DNA from 3 places in the Peribacillus sp. FSL K6-5616 genome. Region 1 is predicted to be linked to each of the others. Evidence: riboswitches for the same ligand, from Rfam matches in the RefSeq annotation. Region 1 holds a riboswitch; each other region holds the start of a gene.
What was found. Region 1 has a riboswitch for lysine ahead of MHB45_RS16315 (aspartate kinase). Riboswitches for the same ligand answer to the same signal wherever they lie in the genome.
Positions count from the first base shown of each region.

Region 2: another riboswitch for lysine. It lies ahead of MHB45_RS22605 (amino acid permease); the one in region 1 lies ahead of MHB45_RS16315 (aspartate kinase).
Region 3: another riboswitch for lysine. It lies ahead of dapA (4-hydroxy-tetrahydrodipicolinate synthase); the one in region 1 lies ahead of MHB45_RS16315 (aspartate kinase).

Region 1 is NZ_JBBOYT010000001.1:3,399,639-3,407,258, reverse strand. It holds gene MHB45_RS16330 (electron transfer flavoprotein subunit alpha/FixB family protein) at 1-54, shown strand, start outside; gene trxA (thioredoxin) at 263-577, shown strand; gene uvrC (excinuclease ABC subunit UvrC) at 681-2,453, shown strand; lysine riboswitch at 2,515-2,691, shown strand; gene MHB45_RS16315 (aspartate kinase) at 2,780-4,012, shown strand; gene MHB45_RS16310 (YslB family protein) at 4,076-4,546, opposite strand; gene MHB45_RS16305 (succinate dehydrogenase cytochrome b558 subunit) at 4,931-5,539, shown strand; gene sdhA (succinate dehydrogenase flavoprotein subunit) at 5,610-7,361, shown strand; gene sdhB (succinate dehydrogenase iron-sulfur subunit) at 7,379-7,620, shown strand, end outside.
Region 2 is NZ_JBBOYT010000001.1:4,640,075-4,647,694, forward strand. It holds gene MHB45_RS22590 (metal ABC transporter ATP-binding protein) at 1-199, opposite strand, end outside; gene MHB45_RS22595 (metal ABC transporter solute-binding protein, Zn/Mn family) at 212-1,135, opposite strand; gene MHB45_RS22600 (LacI family DNA-binding transcriptional regulator) at 1,767-2,729, shown strand; lysine riboswitch at 2,994-3,178, shown strand; gene MHB45_RS22605 (amino acid permease) at 3,275-4,726, shown strand; gene MHB45_RS22610 (glycoside hydrolase family 13 protein) at 4,776-6,455, opposite strand; gene MHB45_RS22615 (Ger(x)C family spore germination protein) at 6,541-7,620, opposite strand, start outside; gene MHB45_RS22620 (GerAB/ArcD/ProY family transporter) at 7,620-7,620, opposite strand, start outside.
Region 3 is NZ_JBBOYT010000001.1:4,186,734-4,194,353, forward strand. It holds gene MHB45_RS20285 (PucR family transcriptional regulator) at 1-374, opposite strand, end outside; partial or broken gene MHB45_RS28370 (lyase family protein) at 455-598, opposite strand; gene eutB (hydroxyectoine utilization dehydratase EutB) at 1,033-2,046, opposite strand; lysine riboswitch at 2,348-2,526, shown strand; gene dapA (4-hydroxy-tetrahydrodipicolinate synthase) at 2,661-3,557, shown strand; gene MHB45_RS20300 (D-2-hydroxyacid dehydrogenase) at 3,686-4,648, shown strand; gene MHB45_RS20305 (VOC family protein) at 4,922-5,341, opposite strand; gene MHB45_RS20310 (carbon-nitrogen hydrolase family protein) at 5,671-6,456, opposite strand; gene MHB45_RS20315 (hypothetical protein) at 6,473-6,631, opposite strand; partial or broken gene MHB45_RS20320 (VanW family protein) at 6,669-7,580, opposite strand.

The DNA of each region.
Region 1 (7,620 bases):
GAAGTCGTCCCATTGCTTACGGAAGAATTCAAAAAACTTAAAGTTAACGCGTAAAAGAAATAATACAGATGAGGGGCAAGACATTTCGGCATAAGCCGATACATGTCTTGCCCCTTTATTTGCGCTACTGGGGAGGGTTTTTGGCCTGCATAATTACTCTTTTTTTGGACATCCTACCACTGAAGCAAAATATTAGCATCGATTTGAGCAACAGTGGTATACTGTTTTTAGTTATTTGAGTAAATTTGAGGAGGAAATATATATGGCTATTGTAAATGCAACTGACCAAACTTTCACAACAGATACTAGCGAAGGTGTCGTTCTTGTAGACTTTTGGGCTCCATGGTGTGGACCTTGTAAAATGATCGCTCCTGTTCTTCAAGAGCTTGATACTGAAATTGGCGATACAGCAAAAATCGTAAAAGTGGATGTAGATGAAAACCAAGAAACAGCTGGAAAATTCGGTGTGATGAGCATCCCGACATTAATCGTCCTTAAAGACGGTGAAGTGGTCGATAAGGTTGTTGGTTTCCAACCTAAAGAAGCACTTGCTGAACTTATTGCAAAACACGCGTAATAGTAAGTTAGCTAAAAAAAGCTTCAAGTCTGCGGACTTGAAGCTTTTTTCGCTATCTTGATATATAATGATTGTAAAAATGGGAGAACAGGAGGCTGAATGCATGAATCAACAAATAAAGAATAAACTTGCCCTTCTTCCCGATCAACCTGGTTGTTATTTAATGAAAGATCGTCAGGGAACGATCATATATGTAGGCAAAGCGAAAGTGTTGAAAAATCGTGTCCGTTCTTATTTTACGGGATCTCATGATGGGAAAACATTTCGACTCGTGAACGAGATTGAGGATTTCGAATACATCGTCACCTCTTCCAATATCGAGGCTCTTATTTTAGAGTTGAACTTAATCAAAAAACATGACCCAAAATATAATGTCATGCTAAAGGATGATAAGACGTATCCTTTCATCAAGCTGACTGCGGAACGACACCCGCGTCTAATCATTACGCGAAAAGTCAAAAAAGACAAAGGGAAATATTTCGGTCCTTATCCGAATGCATTTGCAGCTAACGAAACGAAAAAATTGCTCGACCGCATCTATCCCCTAAGAAAATGCAATACGTTACCGGATCGCGTTTGTCTCTACTATCACCTTGGCCAGTGCCTTGCCCCATGTGTATATGATGTAGAGGAACAGGAATATAAAAAAATGGTCGATGATATCAACCGGTTCTTGAACGGCGGGCATACTGAAATAAAAAAAGAACTGACTGAAAAAATGCTGGAGGCATCGGAAGAGCTCGATTTCGAGAGGGCCAAGGAGTTCCGTGACAAGATTGCCCACATCGATATTACGATGGAAAAGCAGAAAATGATGACGACCGATTTCATCGACAGGGATGTATTTGGCTTTGCCTATGATAAAGGCTGGATGTGCGTTCAGGTATTTTTTGTCCGGCAGGGTAAATTGATAGAAAGGGATGTTTCGCTTTTTCCGGTCTACGATGAACCGGAACAGGAACTTCTTACATTCCTCGGTCAGTTTTACGAGATTACGAACCACTTTAAACCAAAGGAAATCTTGCTGCCTGAATCAGTGGATGCCGAAATGGCCGAAGGGCTGCTTGGTGTCAAAACGATTCACCCGAAACGGGGAGCGAAAAAAGACATGCTTAAATTGGCGAATAAAAATGCCTCCATTGCCCTTCAGGAAAAATTCTCTTTGATTGAAAGGGATGAAGAAAGAACGATCAATGCGGTGGAAAACCTCGGGAAACAACTGGGCATCTACACCCCGCATCGAATTGAAGCTTTCGATAACTCCAATATCCAGGGAAGTGACCCCGTTTCCGCTTTAGTCGTGTTCATTGATGGGAAGCCGGAAAAAAGAGAATACCGAAAATATAAGATCAAGACGGTCCGGGGACCTGATGATTATGAATCGATGCGTGAAGTGGTCAGAAGAAGGTATTCACGAGTATTGAAAGAAGGGCTGCCGCTTCCGGATTTGATCATCATCGATGGCGGAAAGGGACATGTCGAAGCGGTTCGGGATATTCTGGAAAATGAATTGGGCTTGGATATTCCACTTTCAGGCCTCATTAAGGATGAAAAGCATAGGACCTCGCAATTGATGATCGGAAATCCGCTTGAACTCGTACCTCTTGATTCACGGAGCCAGGAATTTTACCTATTGCAAAGAATTCAGGATGAAGTGCACCGGTTCGCGATTACGTTTCATCGCCAGCTACGCGGGAAAAATGCGGTTCATTCCCAGCTTGATGATATTCCAGGAGTCGGGGAAAAGCGAAGGAAGCAATTATTAAGGCATTTTGGATCATTGAAGAAAATCAAAGAGGCGACGGCCGAGGAAATCATGGAAGCTGGCATGCCAAAAGGTGTAGCCGAGGGAATCGTTAGAAAATTACAAGAATAATCTTGCTACCGATAAATCTCTATGCTATGATTAAAAGGAATTTTTAACTAGACAACTTAAAAGTGCTGATAGAGGTGCGGAATTCAAGAGTAAAAACCTGGAGAAGTATGAGCTTCCATGAAAGGTTTTGAAAGGGGATGACGCCGAAGGAAGACAAGACTCATACCTTGTCCTCCTGGTCCGACATTTAAGAAATGGCGGATTGTCAGGGTTTATACCCTGGAGAGCTATCTCACTGTGTTTACAGTATTAGATATGTGACCACAGCAATGAGATATTTCTCATTGCTTTTTTTATTGCCTAAAAAGTAGAGAGGGTGCATGAGGATGGCATTAATCGTTCAAAAATTCGGCGGAACCTCCGTCGGTAGCGTAGAAAAAATCAAAAATGTTGCCAATCGGGTAATCGAGGAAGCGGAGAATGGAAATGAGGTGGTCGTCGTTGTTTCAGCTATGGGGAAAACAACGGACCAATTGGTTTCCATGGCGCGTGATATTTCCGGATCCCCGAGCAAGAGGGAAATGGATATGCTTTTGACGACTGGGGAACAGGTAACGATTTCCCTGTTAACGATGGCACTGATTGAAGAAGGACATGAAGCCATTTCGTATACTGGCTGGCAGGCTGGCATGCAAACGGAATCCGTTCATGGGAATGCCCGGATTTTAAACATCGATGCCACGAGGATCCAAGCTCAGCTTCAGGAGAAGAAAATAGTGGTCGTAGCCGGTTTCCAGGGTAACGATGCAAATGGGGAAATCACTACCTTAGGGCGAGGCGGTTCCGATACGACGGCGGTTGCCATCGCTGCAGCGCTGAATGCGGATAGATGCGATATATATACGGATGTAACGGGTGTTTTCACAACGGACCCACGCTACATAAAAGGCGCGAGAAAACTCCAATCCATTTCTTACGATGAAATGCTGGAACTTGCCAACCTGGGGGCGGGCGTCCTTCACCCAAGGGCTGTCGAATATGCAAAAAATTATCAAATTCCGCTTGAAGTCCGTTCAAGCATGGAGAGAGAATCAGGTACGATCATAGAGGAGGAAGCAACTATGGAAGAAAACTTAATTGTACGAGGCATTGCTTTTGAAGACAGTATTACGAGGGTCACCATATATGGTTTGCCCCAATCACTAGGTGCATTATCCACTATCTTCACGACGCTTGCGAAAAACCGGATCAATGTGGACATCATCATACAAAGCATGACTGCCGAGGATACGACCAATCTATCTTTTTCCACAAAAAGTGAAGATACGGAAGCGGCCTTGATCGTGCTGGAAAATAATAAAGAACAATTGGGATTCGACCGAGTCGAAACGGAGAGCGGGTTGGCCAAAGTGTCCATCGTCGGTTCCGGTATGGTATCCAATCCGGGAGTGGCTGCCGAAATGTTTGAAGTGATGGCCAATACAGGCATCCAGGTGAAAATGGTCAGCACATCGGAAATTAAAGTTTCGACCGTCGTCAATGAAAAGGAAATGGTGAAGGCGGTTGAATCCCTTCATGAGGCATTTAAACTTGGTCAGCATGCAAATGTGCTAGCTTAAGTGTCAGGAGTCCAATAAAAAACAGACTTCCGGTAAAAAGGGTAAGTCTGTTTTCAGGGCTCATTAGATTGGATCTCTTGGATCCCATTGGATGGTGAATATCACTTTTTTTGCGCGGCGTTTGATTTCTTCCGTTGATTCGCTGAGGAATTTTTTTTGCAGTGTAAACTGCTCGGCAAGGAAACCGGCTTCAAGTTGGAAGTGACAATCAGGATGTAAATCCAGGCGGCGGCTGATTATTTCACCCGTCAGGGATAATTCCATCTCGTGTTTCGTATACTTCAAGATTTCCAGATTGCCCCATCCAGCGCTTTGGAAAAATTCAATCACTTCCTGATCGCCATTCAATGGGAATTTTCTTGCTAATTGTTTACCTGCCCAATAGAGGATTTGATTAGAGTCTTTTCCGAGAATATCGTTCAATAGAACTTCTCTGATTAATTCGTATCCGAAAGCTGGAACTTGGAATTCTTCAGTTTGAATTTCTTCAGGTTGAATCTCTTCTTCTATCGCAGCAGCAATATTTTTTTTCATGATTTATCGCCTCTTTCTGTAAATCTATTATAAACGTATTTCTTTTGCAAATTATACTGTTTTTTATTTATTTAAATAACAATTGGAAAAAAATGAGAAATTATTCCGGGATATTAATAGTTTAATTAGAAATTTCTTCAAAATATCATCTTGACAATCAAAAAATACCCAATTTAATCCAATAAAATCTATTCTGAAAAAGAGATTTCTTGTATCCGTTTTCTTGACGCACATAGAAGTCAGGAGTAAAATGGACATGTCACATAATTGTAAAGGAAGTATAGAGGATTTTTTTTGACTCTATACTGTATTTTCACGCGGAGATAAAAGGTAGCCACCAGTTTATCTTTGCATGATTTTTCACAAATTAAGGGGGGGCACTTAGTGGCAAAAAATCGTGAGTTTGGGAATCGCAGGCTTCATTCACTTCTAGGAGTAATTCCAATTGGTCTATTCCTAATTTTTCATTTATCGGTAAACTTTATGGCAACAAAAGGAGAAGAAACTTTTAATGGGGCAGTTCATTTAATTGAGTATACGCCCGTGAAGATTCTGGTAGAATGGGTCGTCATCTATCTACCGCTCATTTTCCATGCTGTGTACGGAATTTATATTGCCTTTACAGCAAAAAACAATTTAGGCAGATTTAGTTTCTTCCGTAACTGGATGTTCATGCTACAACGCCTAACTGGAATCATAACGTTGATTTTCCTTGTTTGGCATATATGGGCAACTAGAATTCAAGCAGCTATGGGTGCTGAAGTTAACTTTGACATGATGGCAGAGATTTTCTCTAGTCCATTCATGCTTGTGTTCTATATTGTTGGTGTTACCTCGGCAATCTTCCACTTTGCTAATGGATTATGGTCATTTGCTGTGAGCTGGGGTCTTACAGTTTCACCAAGATCGCAAAGAATCATGACTTACTTTACATTGATCGTTTTCGTTCTTCTTACTTATATCGGAATCAGCGCAATTTTCGCATTCGTATAAGAAGATAGAGTTCATTTATAAGAATTAGGAAAAACATAGCTTGGCTAATGGAAATAAGGGAGTGACAGAATTGGGTAAAGGTAAAATAGTTATCGTTGGTGGAGGTCTAGCTGGATTAATGGCTACGATCAAAGCAGCAGAGCTGGGACAACAGGTTGATTTATTTTCTTTAGTGCCTGTTAAACGCTCTCACTCAGTTTGTGCCCAAGGCGGAATCAACGGGGCAGTAAATACAAAAGGTGAAGGGGATTCTCCATATATCCACTTCGACGATACAGTTTATGGCGGAGATTTCTTGGCTAACCAACCGCCGGTTAAAGCGATGTGCGAAGCAGCACCATCGATCATCCATATGTTTGACCGTATGGGTGTTATGTTCAACCGTACTCCGGAAGGTCTTCTTGATTTCCGTCGTTTCGGTGGTACTCAACATAGCCGTACAGCATTCGCTGGTGCAACAACTGGTCAGCAATTACTTTACGCATTGGACGAGCAGGTTCGCCGTTATGAAGTTGAAGGCCTTGTAACGAAATATGAAGGCTGGGAATTCCTTGGAGCTGTTATCGATGATGAGCAAACAGCACGCGGTATCGTAGCACAAAACCTGACTTCAATGGAAATCAAATCATTCCCTGGAGACGCAGTCATCATGGCGAGCGGCGGCCCTGGAATCATTTTCGGTAAATCAACGAACTCAATGATCAATACAGGCTCAGCAGCTTCCATCGTTTATCAGCAAGGTGTTAATTATGCTAATGGTGAGTTCATTCAAATTCACCCGACAGCAATCCCTGGCGATGACAAACTTCGTCTAATGAGTGAATCCGCTCGTGGTGAAGGTGGACGTATCTGGACATATAAAGACGGGAAACCTTGGTATTTCCTTGAAGAAAAATACCCTGCTTATGGTAATCTAGTACCTCGTGATATCGCGACTCGTGAAATCTTCGACGTATGTATGAACATGAAGCTTGGCATTAATGGTGAAAACATGGTTTACCTGGATCTATCACATAAAGATCCTAAATTACTTGATATTAAACTTGGCGGAATCATTGAAATCTACGAGAAATTCATGGGTGAAGATCCTCGTAAAGTTCCAATGAAAATTTTCCCTGCCGTTCACTATTCTATGGGCGGACTTTGGGTTGATTATGACCAAATGACTAACATCAAAGGTTTATTCGCTGCAGGTGAGTGCGATTATTCACAACATGGCGGTAACCGTCTTGGTGCCAACTCACTTCTTTCTGCAATCTATGGTGGTTCAGTCGCTGGACCGAACGCCGTTAAATATATTGAAGGCCTTGCTAAAACTTCAGAATCCATTCCTTCTTCATTGTATGAAGGGTACGAAAAACAAGAACAAGAGAAATGGAATGAAGTCATGTCTCTTGATGGTAACGAAAATGCGTACGTCCTTCACAAAGAACTTGGTGAGTGGATGACACAGCATGTTACTGTAGTTCGTTACAATGACAAGCTGAAAGAAACGGATAACAAGATTCTTGAGCTGATGGAACGTTACAAGAAAATTAACATCAATGACACGGCTAAATGGAGTAACCAAGGAGCTGCATTCACTAGACAGCTGCAAAACATGATGCAATTGGCTCGTGTAATCACAATTGGTGCATTAAACCGTGACGAAAGCCGCGGAGCGCATTACAAACCTGATTTCCCAGAACGTAATGATGAGGAATTCATGAAAACTACTATGGCAACATTCAAAGGCTTGGATCAAGCACCTGAATTCCATTATGAAGACATAGATGTATCACTGATCGCACCGCGTAAACGTGACTACACTACGAAACACTAAAGAGGGGGAGCAAAAAAATGGTTGAAACTAAATCTGAGACTAAAACAGTCCGTTTTATAATCACTCGTCAAGATACACCGGATTCAGCTCCTTATGATGAGGAATTCGAATTAGCGTACCGTCCGAATATGAACGTAATTTCCGCCCTAATGGAAATTCGTCGTAATCCAGTAACGGTACAAGGCAAGCACACTACAGCAATCGCATGGGACATGAACTGTCTTGAAGAGGTATGTGGTGCTTGTTCAATGGTTATCAA
Region 2 (7,620 bases), 1.2 Mb from region 1:
AGCCCTTTATCGTAATGTGCCCCGATATTTTTGGGATCAATTCGAGTATCCCCTTTATCAAAGTGGACTTCCCTGCTCCATTGGGGCCTATGATTCCGATTAAATTCCCTTCCGGCACCTCAAATGAGACATCTTCGACAACCGGCTTCTTATGATAAGCAATCGTTAAATTCTCGACCTTCAAAGCTGCTTGATTCATAGTTTCTCCCCCCTATTTCAAAGCACGGACGATGGTGTCCGTATTATGACGGACCATTCCGATATACGTTCCTTCTTCCGTCCCTCTTTCACCCATGGCATCCGAGAACAATTCACCGCCGATTTCCACTTTATGGCCCTGCTTACCTGCTCCTTGAATGACAGCCTCGATAGCCTTCCTCGGTACGCTTGACTCTATGAAAATCGCTTTTATTTTGTTCTCCACAAGATAGTTCCGCATATCCGTCACATCTTTTGATCCATATTCCGATAATGTATTGATCCCCTGGAGCCCTCTTACGTCCAGGCCATATGACTGCCCGTAGTATCCAAAAGCATCATGTGCCGTAACGAGCACCCGTTGATCTTCAGGCACTTTATTGATTTCCTCATGGACATATTTATCAAGTTCCTCCAATTGCAGAACGTACTCCTCATAATTTTCACGATACTCCGCTTCATGGTCCGGGTCCTTGGCAATCAATTCTTTCTTAACTGCCTCCGCCGCAACGATCCAAAGCTTTACATCAAACCAAACGTGGGGATCATGCTCCGTTGCACCCACTTTGCGAAGTTGGTTCTCCTTGAAGTCTTCCGTTACGGCAATCGTCGGTTTATCCTTGCTCATCATTTCAAATATATCCGTCATTTTCCCTTCAAGATGCAATCCGTTATAAAAAATCATATCAGCCGAATCCAGTGTCTTCACATCACCCTGCGTCGCTTTATATAGATGGGGGTCGACTCCCGGTCCCATTAAACTTGAGACCTCGACATGTTTACCGCCGATATTCTCAACCAAATCCCCAATCATTCCCGTTGTTGTAACGACATCCAGCTTGCCATTGCCATTATCGCTTTCGGCCGTATCATTGCCGCACCCCGTTAAAACCAGCAATGCAGCAAGCACGCCTCCAATAGATTTAAGAAAACCCATCCATATTCCCTCCCTTTTTCATCTTTCTAAAATAGTTTGCCATGTGCAAAACTAAGTGTAAATTTTTTTACATTGTCGTAAATGCTAAAAAGTTTCCTCTACACAACTTATTTTATACTATACACAAATATACAAAAAAAGTGCAACTATTTTTAAACATTTCAAAAAGGCAAATGACTTTTACATACAGCAAAAACTGTCAGGAAGCTCCACTAGGCAGCTTCCTGACAGTCAGTCATTCCGTATGATGAAATTATATTTATATTGTGGAGTTTTACTGGTGAACATAACTAGAGGAGCTATTTCTGGACGACGTGAAATTCACGAGTAAACGCGGTTTCCGCGCATAAAGCCGCGGACTTCTTGACGGGCATTGCCACTCATTTCTCCTGTTTCAAGGAAATGGCCAAGTACGCAAATCCCAATTCGATTCCGCAAAGCACAAACAAGGTGATTAAAGTTTGGAACATCATGATTTCCTCCTCCTCTAAGACTTAGACCAATCTTAAAGGATGAAACCAATACCATAACAAGACCTTATTTGAAGAAATCTTCAGCAGTCCCACACTGTTCCCTTGCCCTGAAATGGGTTTCATACTGTACAATATAAAAAAAGAAAAACGGTGATACCATGACAAATATTAAAGAAATAGCTCAATGTGCTGGTGTATCTGTCTCAACAGTGTCTCGTGTATTGAATGATCATCCATATGTAAGCCCCGATAAAAGAAAGAGCGTCTTAGAAGCGATCAATCGTTTGAATTATACGAGAAACATCAACGCCATTCATCTTTCAAAAGGGAAAACCAACCTTATCGGCGTCATCATCCCCTTCAACAATCACCCATATTACGGGGCAATCGTTAACGGAATCACAAAACAGGCAAATGCAATTGGCTGTCATATCGTCATCTTTCAAACAAATTATGACAGGGAGAAAGAGATCCAGGCTTTTAATATGCTGCAAATGAAGCAGCTCGATGGCATTATCGTTTGTTCAAGGATTTCGGAAATGAAAATCCTCTTGGATTATCAAAAATACGGACCGATTATTTTATGTGAAGATACCGCCCAGGCTGAATTCTCATCCATCAGCATTGATCATTATGCAGCTTTCTCCTGTGCCCTTGAGTACGTGATTGCTAAAGGATATAAGAAAATCGGATACAGCCTCGGCCGTAAAAAGAGCAGAAATAGTTCCCATCGTACAAAGGCCTTTAACGATATCATGAGTAAACATCAACTGATAAACAATGAAGCATGGCTGTTTGAAGGCAGTTATCACATCAAAGACGGTGAACAATTGTTTCAGGAATGGAATTCGATGATGGATAAACCTGAAGCCATCATCATCACGAATGATGACACGGCGGCGGGCTTCATTCTTACCGCTAGGAAATCGGGTATAAGGGTACCGGAAGATGTGGCCATTCTCGGCTTCAATAATGATAGCCTTGGCGAAATGCTCGACATCACGACCATTTCCTTACCGCTGGAATGGATCGGGAAAATGGCAGTGGATCTCTTTGAGAATCCTGAAGAGGTCAAACATGTAAAACTGGACTATGCCCTAATAAAACGGAAAACCGTTTAGTTATCAGGATGTGCTATATTTTAGTATATCGTCACTTGATTCTTCCTTCCTGCCTTCATTCATTAACTAGGAAAAAATAACCACATAAAATAATCATTGCGATATCCCAGAAGTTATTTTATAATTTTGATATAGTAAAGTTTACTCAATTACTAGCAATCTATTAGCGATTGCATGAATTTCATGAGTAAAATCGTCCGACGTCACCTGTCACCTACAAACTGACGCCAACGATTTTAGAAAATTGAATACTTCCTCATTTACCGATGAGTTAGAGGCTGCAGCTTATAAAAGTAAAACGGACGAGATTCTGGAAAATTAAAGACTCCGTTTGAAAGGATAAGTTGCCGAAGTTAGGGTATATTCCATGTATATTCTTGCTGGCGGTGTAACCGAATAGGAACACCACTGTCACGTTTTTTTTAAAAGCGTGGGGAGCTATCTTCGGAAGGATAAACGGGTTTATTATAAACAGCCGTCGATCTTTTTCGACTGCTGTTTTTTTATTTTTCGTTCCCTTCCAATAAAAAGGAGTGTAACATCAATTGTCAAATTCACAATCACCTTCAAGCCCTACTGAATTGAAAAGGAGCCTGAAAGCGCGTCATTTAATGATGATTTCATTAGGTGGAACGATAGGAACAGGTTTATTTTTAGCAAGTGGCGGTGCCATTCATTCAGCCGGTCCCGGCGGTGCCTTGGTGGCATACGCGGTCATCGGCATCATGGTTTATTACTTAATGACAAGTCTTGCAGAAATGGCAGCGTTCATGCCAGTGGCCGGTTCGTTCCGTGTCTATGCATCCAAATTCGTCGATCCGTCCTTCGGTTTTGCGATTGGTTGGAACTACTGGTATAACTGGGCAATCACCATTGCCGCCGAATTGGCAGCCGTTGTCTTAATTATGAAGTTCTGGTTCCCGGATAGCCCTTCATTTATCTGGAGTGCCATTGCGTTAATCACTATGTTTCTTATCAATTACATGTCAGTTAAAGGTTTCGGGGAAACAGAATTCTGGTTTGCCATGATCAAGGTCGTGACAGTCGTCATTTTCTTGATTACGGGTGTTCTGATCATTCTCGGAATCATGGGTGGGAATGACCCAATCGGTTTTTCCAATTTCACAATGGGCGAAGGTCCCTTTAACGGAGGGTTCTTCACGATTCTAGGCGTATTCATGGCTGCCGGCTTTTCTTTCCAAGGAACGGAATTGCTTGGAGTGACTGCTGGTGAAAGTGAAGATCCAGAAAAAAATATCCCAAAAGCGATCAGATCCGTTTTCTGGCGCATCCTCTTGTTCTATATCCTTGCAATTTTCGTTATTGGAATGATCATTCCGTTTACGGATTCACGTTTATTGAGTCAAGATGTTGCCGTAAGTCCATTCACGCTTGTATTTGAACGGGCCGGCCTTGCATTTGCTGCATCCATCATGAACGCGATCATTTTATCATCCGTACTCTCTGCCGGTAACTCTGGCATGTACGCTTCAACCCGTATGTTATGGGACTTGGCACGTGATGGGAAAGCACCGAAATTCCTAGGTAAGTTAGATAAAAGAGGAGTGCCCGTGAATGCACTTATCGTGACTTCTTTAGTTGGCTGCGTTGCATTCTTAGCTTCATTTTTCGGGGATGGCGTCGTTTATATCTGGTTATTGAACGCTTCAGGCATGGCAGGATTCGTCACCTGGGTAGGGATTGCGATTGCCCATTATCGGTTCCGCAAAGCTTACGCCGCTCAAGGCCTTGATATGAATGCTTTACCATTCCGGGCAAAAGGCTTCCCATTCGGACCTATATTCGCACTTGTCCTTTGTATTATCATTATCATCGGACAAGGCTATCAGGCTTTCAGCAGCGATGGGATCGACTGGAATTCAATGTTCGTTTCCTACATTGGCTTGATTCTATTTTTCGTTCTATGGTTCGGCTATAAAATTAAGCATAAAACGAAAATCATTCCGCTTGAGGAATGTGACCTTAAATCAAAATAATACGCAAAGGACCTGTTCTTCCCTAACCGGAGAAGAACAGGTCCTTTTTTCATTTCAAATGATAAACACGGCATTCATATGGTTGCAGGGGTTTGCTGGAGATTCCTTCTTCCTCCTGATCATAATTGCCGATCAGCTTTGTGGCAGAATATGCATGCAGCTCTTCAGGCAAAGTATAAGAGGCCTGCTCTTCTTTAAAGTTGCACAGCACCAACAGCTTTTCTTCCTCAAACGATCTCGTGTAGGCAAATATTCGTTCATCATCCGGCAACAGCAGTTCAAAACGGCCATAAACGACGATATCATGTTCCTTGCGCAGTTGGATAAGCTTTTTATAAAAATGAAAAATGGAATTCGGATCATTGTAAGCCTTTTCTGCATTAATCTCGGGATAATTGGGATTAACCTTAATCCAAGGGGTCCCTTTCGTGAATCCTGCGTTCCGGGAGTCATTCCACTGAATAGGTGTCCTCGCATTATCCCGGCTGCGGGCGTGGATGGCTGACATCATCCGCTCTTTTGACCAGCCATGAGAATGGACGAGTTCGTCATATGAATTCAATGTTTCGATATCCCGGTATTCATCGATATTTTCAAATGCAACATTGGTCATTCCCAGCTCTTCCCCTTGATATATATAAGGTGTACCTTGCAGCATATGAAGACAAGCGGCAAGCATCTTTGCGCTTTCAATACGATACTTTCCATCATTACCAAACCTTGAGACAACCCGGGGCTGATCATGGTTGTTCCAGTATAAACTGTTCCAGCCATCCCCCTCCAAACCAGTCTGCCACTTAGAGAGGATTCGCTTTAAATCGGTTAGCTTCCATTTATCGTTACTCCATTTCCCTTCTGGTCCCCTCCCCAAATCCATATGTTCGAATTGAAAGACCATATGTAGCTCACCACGATCTTTACCTGTGAACAATTGCGCTTCCTCCGGTGTGACGCCTGGCATTTCCCCAACCGTAATCACGTCATGCCCAGAAAGTGCCCGTTGATTGATTTCCTGCAGAAACTCATGTATGCGCGGTCCATTCAGGAAAAAGGGGCTTCCATCACCATACTGCTTCTCATGATGAACGGCTCCATCTGAATAGCTTTGATCTTTTGAAAGGAAGTTGATGACATCCATCCGGAAGCCATCGACACCCTTATCCAGCCACCAAGTCATGATGCTGTAAACTTCTTCACGGAGCTTAGGGTTCTCCCAGTTTAAATCCGGTTGTTTCCTGCTGAATAAATGTAAATAATATTCATCGGTTCTTTCATCATATGCCCATGCTGAACCTTTAAAAATCGACTCCCAATTATTTGGCTCTTTCCCATTCCTGCCAGGTTTCCAAATATAGTAATCACGTTTCGGATTGTCTTTTGAGGAACGGGATTCCTCGAACCATGGATGTTCATCTGAAGAATGATTGACCACCAGATCCATCATGATCTTCATTCCACGTTCATGAACGGCCTTCAACAACCTATCGAAATCGGCCATGGTCCCGAATTCAGTCATGATTGCTTTATAATCACTGATATCGTACCCATTGTCATCATTGGGAGATTGATAAACTGGGGATAGCCATATCACGTTCACACCCAGCTCTTGTAAATAATCTAGCTTCATCAAAATCCCGTTTATATCACCAATACCATCGCCATCACTATCCATAAAACTCCTTGGATACACTTGATACACAACTGCCTCTTTCCACCATGCTTTGTCCATGCTTTTCCCCCTTTTTTAGCCGCATTGACACAATCCTTACACCAATACCCTATTATAAAGGGGAAAACTCCAGAATATTCTACTTTTATTCAGCTATTCCCGTTTGAATCATTTCAATATCCAGATCGACCTCGATTGGAATATCGGGATATGTCTCCTCCCAATGTTTTTGATCAAAATTTCTTGTTTTACTTTTAGCATGATCACCGAGTGCAAGCGGATCTATATGGTTCTCCTGAAACATGGTTACCATCTCATTTAATTTTTTGCCAATGACCTGCTCGGCCCTGGCCTCTATTTTATTCAGGTCGACCGCTTTGCCCAAGTCGTAGCCTTGGACCTCTAGCAGACTCGCTTTCATTTTCACTTCAATCCTGACCTTTGGGTCTTGATTGGCATTCGAAATATGATAATGGACACGTGACTCCACGTTATTGATATCGGTAAAGTCATTTTCCTTCCATTTAATTTCATAACTCCCCAGCTTAAAATTTTCACTAAGGACCTTATATAAAAAGCCGTCTTCATAAGGTATATATTTACCAATATAACGATCCGTTTTAAACAAGGCGATCCCCCTTACCCGTATTTGGTCTCCTGTTGTTTCCAATAAGGGCAAGACCGGATCGATCCCTTTACCATGACACGCATATAAATACCTGTGAAGATCTACATCAGGCAAATTAGTCCTTATATTCTGTTCGATCAGCTCCTTCACTTGAACCCCTGGCGTTTTAATCAACTTCGGCTCCATTTTAACTACATCCTCCGCTTTGCCATGAACGACCGCTAAATACAAATCCCTTCCCACCATTGGGTCACGCCTATATGTATCGACATAATCATTCAATCCCTTACTTGCCAATTCTTCACCATATAGAGTGACTGTCAGTCTCCCGCCGACAATCGGGTATGGTGTTTTTGCATTTTCCTGCTGGCGGGCCGCCTTTATATCATGGGAGTCCGCTTCATATACTTCTTTACCCAGATCTGCTTCCTCCCCAGGCTGAGGAACGCTGACAACGACCGTTCCTTTGATTTTCTTGTCTCCGGCATCATCATAACCTACGACTTCAGCAATTAATATATCTTCTAATATTTGCTTTTCCACGCCGCACGCCGTCATCAAAAAGCTTGCTAATGTTATCAAGAGAAGTTTGATTTT
Region 3 (7,620 bases), 790 kb from region 1:
TCTTTCATAACCTTTTCAATAATCCTGGAAAAACGGAGTTCCCATGGGAGTTCTATAATCATGAAATTATGCTTCTCTGCTAAATCAATTACTTCTTTTGGAATATCGAATATATGCCTTCCCGTTGCGATTAACAGTGCTGATGCTTCAGAGTCTATAACATCTTGTACAAACGTTTTTAATGTTTCAACATCGTTGTTACATCCAATAGCAGTCGTTAGTACAACCTCATTTTTACGAACAAAATTTTCCACGGGCATCTCTATCACAGAAATCCATTGAATATATCGTTCGTTTTCAAAGTCTTTTCCAGTTATAATTCTTGCCTTTTTCATAATCTCGTAATTTAAAACATCCTTTATAGTTAATCTCATGTTGTCCCCCTCTGACCATCTAAAGATTAAAAAAGATAAAAAACTACTATTTATAGGAAACCATATTATCAGGATACCGTCTACTGTACTCCGCTTTTTATTGAGGTAATATTTTTAAAATTACGTTCTACTACAAGTCTATGTGTTTCAAATTCTTGGCCAAGACGGATAGGGATTGCGTCTTGAAGTTTGTTCTCTCCCATTTTTATCACATGATTGAATTGGTGTGGTTTTTCTTAAATACAGCCTGCATCTTTTGCTTCGTCTGTAGTAATTTTTCGGGGTTAGGGTTTGTAATATGGATCTCAGTTAGAAGGTCATCGCTAGTTGATTGTACATATTTACATGGCTGTTAGAACTTAATTGCATGTATCCCCTTTCGCCAGTTTGGCAACTCGTTCACCAATGAAATACTCGTACCATTCATTGCTGATTTAACAATCGAAATTACCATGTCCCTGTAATTGCTGCTGCCATTTATCACTTGATTATGATTTAATTAAATTCCTCATGAATCGATTTCATGTAAATAGAGAAGTTCAATGGCACGTAATGTTTGGATGCCATATTATGCTTCCCTGGCCCTTCTCTCAATCCTAAAAAACCGCTTTTAATTTTCAAATTATCAAGACTGATGTCACTGCTATTGGAGATAAGCTCACCCTTTATTTTCACAGGTATAATTTTGGATTAACTTAAGCAGTATCGAAAGATCAACGTTTTGTCCACTTATAATAACGGCGATATCACCATCTTGCTGAGGAATTTTGTTTCCTAAAACAGCCGCAATTCCCGTTGCTGCCGCGCCCTCCATAATGATTCGGTGTTTATCCATCATCAAAGCCATACTAAATGCAATCTCATCTTCAGGTATGAGTACCACATCATCTATATATTGCCGGACCATTTCAAACGTGTATTGATTATCAAGGCCAATTCCACCTAATAAACTATCAGCGAGTGTCTCGCTTTCCTCTAGTTTTACTGGTTTACCAGCTTTCAAACTTTCATACATGACGGCTGATTGTTCCATTGAAACACCAGTTACTCTTATGTCACGATCACATGACTTTAATGCCAAGCCAATTCCGGAGAGAAGCCCACCACCTGAAAGGGGAACAATTACATCTGTTAGATTAGGAAGATCCTCTAACAATTCCAAGCCAATTGTTCCTTGTCCAGCTATGACGTGAGGATCATCAAATGGTTGAATCACCGTTAATCCTTTCCCTCTTTCCAGCTCATAGCAACGCTCTCCTGCGGCATCTTGGCTATCACCAACTATCTCAATTTGAGCTCCCAGTCTTTTTAATGAATCAACTTTTGCTTTTGGTACTCGATTTGAAATGCATACAACAGCATCAATCCCTATTTTTTTTGCTACATATGCTACAGCCATACCATGGTTTCCAGTTGAAAACGTTGCAACCCCACGTTTCTTTGCTTCTTCACTCAAGCTGAGTATCTTATTGGCAGCTCCCCTTACTTTAAATGCTCCAACCTCATGGACATTTTCAAGCTTTAAGAAAACAGGACGGCCAGTTTTTTCTGATAGTATAGTAGATTGAATCAATGGAGTTCTACTTACAATTGAAGCTATTCGTTTTCTTGCTTCCCAAACATCACGAATTTTCATATCTTTTCTATCCTTTGTTAGTTTTGCATTAGTCATGTTATCCTCCTCCTTGATCATTATTCTAGGTATTCATAAGATAAATACTAATTCCTTCTATAAGATATATCAATTGTAAAAACTGACTATAAAAGGGTAAAACTTTTCATACAGTTTGTTTTATAAAACTATTATATTGAGTTTTACATAATAACTAATAAAGATGAATCCACCCCAATACTCTAGCCATTTCCATAGATTTCTAGCATTCTTAAAAAACTTCATAATTAGGCTTGCAACAGAATGGATTCCCTGTTATATTACAATCAATTAAATATTTTCTTACTTCGGAATCTTTTGAAGTGAGGATAGAGGAGCAAAGACCATTAGTACACATTTTGAGGAGAATGAGATCCTATGACTATTGTGGAAAGGGGAATTTGCCGAAGCGGAAAGAATCTCATGTTCTTGAAGCTGGTTCTGCTATTGAATAAATACAGGACTGTCATATAGGAAACTATATGGAGGGCTATCTTATGCGCGGAAACATTTTTTTGGTAAATATTGTTTCTACTGCAGCAGCGAATCCTCGTTGTTGCTTTTTTGCGTTTACTCCTGAATGGCCCTAACCACCTCTGAATATTTTTAAAAATTATACTAAAGGGTGTGAAGTTATGAATTTTGGCCAAGTTTTAACCGCAATGGTTACCCCGTTCAATCATAATGAAGAGGTTGATTTTAATGCTACGAGAACTTTAGTAAACTATTTAATTGCTAATGGTTCTGATGGATTAGTAATAACCGGTACTACTGGAGAGTCCCCTACATTAACTCAAGAAGAGAAAGTGGATTTATTCAAATTTGTTGTAGAAGTTGTTGATGGAAGAGTTCCAGTCATAGCTGGAACCGGCTCAAATAACACGAGAGCTTCCATCAGCTTAACAAGGCAAGCGGAGGCAGCAGGAGTCGACGGAATCATGCTCGTTACCCCCTACTATAACAAGCCGTCTCAAGAAGGATTATTTCAGCACTTTAGCGCTATTGCCCATTCCACATCATTACCGGTAATGCTATATAATATTCCAGGACGAAGCGTTGTAAACATGTCAGTGGAGACGATTGTTAGTCTCTCAAAAATTAACAATATCGTGGCAGTAAAAGAAGCAAGCGGTGACTTGGATGCCATGGCACAAATCATAAGCAAAACAACTAGTGATTTTACTTTATACAGCGGCGATGATGGGTTAACATTACCGGTTTTAGCCATCGGTGGAGCAGGCATCGTTTCGGTTTCTTCACACATAATTGGTAATGAAATGCAAGAAATGATCAATAGCTTTAAAAATGGTGATGTCCATGGTGCTGCCGCTGCACATCGTACCCTTCTTCCAATCATGAAAGCATTATTTGCTGCACCAAGCCCGGCACCAGTAAAATCAGCATTAAATATGCGGGGATTAAATGTTGGAGGTGTCCGCTTACCAATGGTCCCTTTAAACGATGAAGAAAAAAGAACACTGCAAACAGCTCTGCAGCCTGGTAACGCAGAAGCCATTTTGTTAAATAAATAAAACGAATGATTCTGGAGAAATTTTAAAAAGCAGTGCATACTCGAAAGTAATGCACTGCTTTTTTATCCATGTACGACTCAGGTGGAAGAATTTATACTATATTTAAAGAATCAATAAGGAGAGAGCCAATGGGGGGTACACACAAACCAAACATTCTTGTATTTAGTCCTATTCAGACAGAGGTCGATGCTTATGCTGATCGTATCCGCAATAGTGGGTTCATATCGGTAAAGACAGCGAAAACTTTGGAGGAAGCAGAAAAATATTTACCAGGCACTGAAGTTATTTTGGGGTGGAATTTCCCGACACAATTACTATGTAAGCCAATTGCCTCATCCGTTCGCTGGTTTCAATCAATGGGAGCAGGGGTCAATGATTTGATTGCAGACCAATCGATACCTCAAAACATTACATTAACTCGAATTATGGACCAATTTGGTGCTTACATCTCTGAATATGTATTTTTGTTTCTCTTGGACATAGTGAAAGACGGTCCTCGGATGAAACAATCGCAATTGGAGCGGAGGTGGGATCCTTTCATTTCTGAAACCCTAAAAGGGAAAACAATCGGGATCGCCGGACTTGGATCGATTGGCGCTGAACTTGTACGTAAAGCTCGAGCATTTGATATGTATGTACATGGGTTAAGCTTTAGTGGAAAACAAGCAACACTCGTGGATCTCCACTTTACTCCAGATCAATGGGGTGAATTTGTAAAAGATCTGGATTATTTGGTCCTAACCCTTCCTTTAACAAATTCCACTTATCATATCATTAACCAGGACCTTCTTTTAGCCATGAAACCCAACGCTTACCTTATCAACGTTGGCCGCGGTGCATTGATAGATGAAGGGGATTTACTATCTGTCATGAGGGAAGGACATCTTCAGGGAGCAGTCCTCGATGTATTTGAGACAGAACCGTTGCCAAAAGAACATGCCTTCTGGTCCATGCCCAATGTGTTTGTCACTTCCCACCTGTCAGGGCCAAGTACGATTAACGAAGTGAGCAACTTTTTCATAGAAAATCTAAAGCGATTTTCAAGTGAACAACCCTTAAGTGGAATGGTAGATCGGAATCGAGGGTATTAAACCCTTAAATAATATTTCAAACAGCCGCATTTTTCATCGGAGGAATGCGGCTTACATTTATTTAGCTTTATATTCCTCTTACAAATCAAAAAGCCCCTCATAAGAGATAGGCTTTTTTTCGATGGAGATAACGCAAGGGTACTATCCATTTAACCAAGAGAAAAAGCTGCCTTAAATGACAGCTGCGATCAGTAACGATTCTATAAATTGTATAAACAAACTAGTGATGCGAGCAGTACAAACTGGACATGCTTTGGATGCCGGCAGCGCGGATCAAGCTTTTCTGTTCGAATCCAGAACATCCAAATAGTGCTGATTGTACATAATGCCTAGGATATTCCCAAAGGGATCAACCACGGATGCAGTAATGAACCCCTGACCGCGAACTGTGGGTGCCTCGTGTTCTTTCGCTCCCATGGACAGCAGCTTCTCGAAAGTTGCTGTCACATCGTCGACGTGCCAGTACACGACAGCACCACCGGCCGCGCCGGTCGACGAACCACCGGGCGCGTAGCGGCTATCGATTAGGCCCAGTTCGTGCTGGTAGTCCCCGAGGCGAAACTCGGCATATCCCGGGCGTTCGAAGTATGGGTCGGTACCCAGCAGCTCTGCGTACCACTTCTTTGCCGCCACTAGATCATCCGCCCAAAAACTGACGGTGGTGAGTCCTCTTAATGTCTTTGTTTCGCTCATAATCGATTTCCTCCTCAATGTTGAGTAAGTAACTATACTTCAATATTTAGGGTCACCGGGTGATTTCCTAGTTGCTGTTCCGATAGCTAGTGTAAACGTCTATGCTGACAACAGTATGTCAGTGTAGGTGAATATTTCATCAAAAGTGGTTTGAACATATATTCCTTTGATTAACTTCGATTTACCTACGAATAAACCCTTTTCTTTTTCAAGAAAATGTCCCGATTGTAGAACAAAGTCCAAACGGCACTGTTGAACTAACCGCCTCTAGCAATAAGAAAAAGCTGCCTTAATGACAGCTCCGTTTCTTCACTAGCGCACCCTTTCTTTCAACAAGAGTTCGTGTATGTTCCCATTATATGTAATCGATGTCGAAATGAGGGGGATAGTAATTCCATGCTTTGTAAATCCCATTCAAAGGTAAGTATGGCTGATTGTTTTGATTTATGAGTCAAGAGGGGTACACCATTTTTTATGATCATGCTTTCTGCATCCCAAAAACGGACCGTTTCGTCTTCGCCAGTACGATTACAGACTATTACGGGCAGCCCTGTTTCTAGTGACCTTTGTTCCCATTCTCCCTCCGGACCATGTAATCCGGGACCCCAGGAAGACGGTGCAAGTAATATTTCTGCTCCTTTTTCAGATAAGGTGCAAGCAATATCTTTGTTATATGCATCTGCACAAATCATAATACCAACCTCAACATTGTCTGTTTTTATTGGCTCTAATACTTCCCCTGGAGCTGACCAATCATCAATAACACTGATTTTACACTGTTTACCTATTAAATGACCTTTTTTATCTATGACAAACACAGAATTATACAACTCTCCGTTCCTGCCTTTTTCAGGGCAGCCCAAAAATACAGTGCTTTTCAAATTCTTTAGTTTACGGCTCAAATTATTCATCCAAGCATCAGGTTGCTTGATAATCCATCCAGTCCCAATCTTATGATTGAATTGAAGTCCGCTGACACATAGTTCGGGTGTTATAATCCATTCGGCATTATTATTTGCTGCAATATGAATGGCTTGTTCAATTAGTTTCTGGTTATGCTCCACATCACCAGCGATGGGCAATAGGTGCAGCAAAGCTATTTTTATTTTTCCCATAGTGATCTCCCAAACATCAACTTATATTAATGGCCATGCTTGTAATGATTGTAGCATAGACATTGATTGGCTTGTTCAAGTAATCAAAAAGCTGGTTCCTCCCCATCTCTAAACAAGCCCTTGCTCCAATGAGCAAAGGCCGTTTTTTACGAGTATCTTCTCTATATATAACCAAGTTTGCCTAAGGTGCCCCCATTCGTATACGTGTACTTTTACGAACGAATAATCTGTTCTTTGGATATCTGCTTTGAAGCATCGGGAATCTTTCGTATTTTATAATTAATCATATCTGAAGAGTAAACCATGATACTCACCATTCCTCCTTGGATCGTAGCACGGATCAGGATCCGGTTGATTATACTTGTTTTTAAAACTAAAATCAGGCCCATACCAGCTTACTGTAGCATCGCGGCCAGATGGAACATACGGAACGCTCCTTGTATGGGAATAGCGTTGAACCGTTTGCAACCCTGCATTGTCGATAGCATTAAACAAGGTGGATGAAACCTGGCAAATCCCTCCGCCAATCCCTTCAGAAAACTCTCCTTTAACGATAACCCGAGCGAGCATATATCCTTTTTCTACAGATCTCTTGCCAACAGCTTGGTTAAAAGAAAAGACCTCTCCTGGAAACACGACATAATTATTAATGGCTTCTGCGGCAAGTGAGATATTATTTGAACGATTTTTATTGTTGACATTAAAATAGGTTCTATATTCACCTATCTTTTTTTCACGAATTTCCGCAAGTATTTCGCTGTCAACCTTTGGATGAATAGCAAGCAAAGGTACTTCTAGTTTGTATGATCTATTACTGTAAAAAAGGAATGAAATTGTTCTTTAAAGGCTTGATGGTATAGCTTGTAACCTGCCCGCCCAGGTAGAATATTACCTTGTTTGTCCATTGTGGCATTTACAGGTTTTTGGTAAACTTGCCGGTCTATTTTTTCGACAAATTGATTGTATTTATCCACGTCCACCATAGGACTATCCAGGTAGGGCATTGTAATATCAGCATGGTTTACACTGGCAATCGTTTGTCCTTGGTGGGTTACCGATAAGCTTTCAGAAATATTCACTGGTTGAACGAATAGCAAAAGTCCGGCAATCCATGTTAATCTCAATTGAATGCACCTCCTGGGTTAGTTTCTTTGAACATTCACA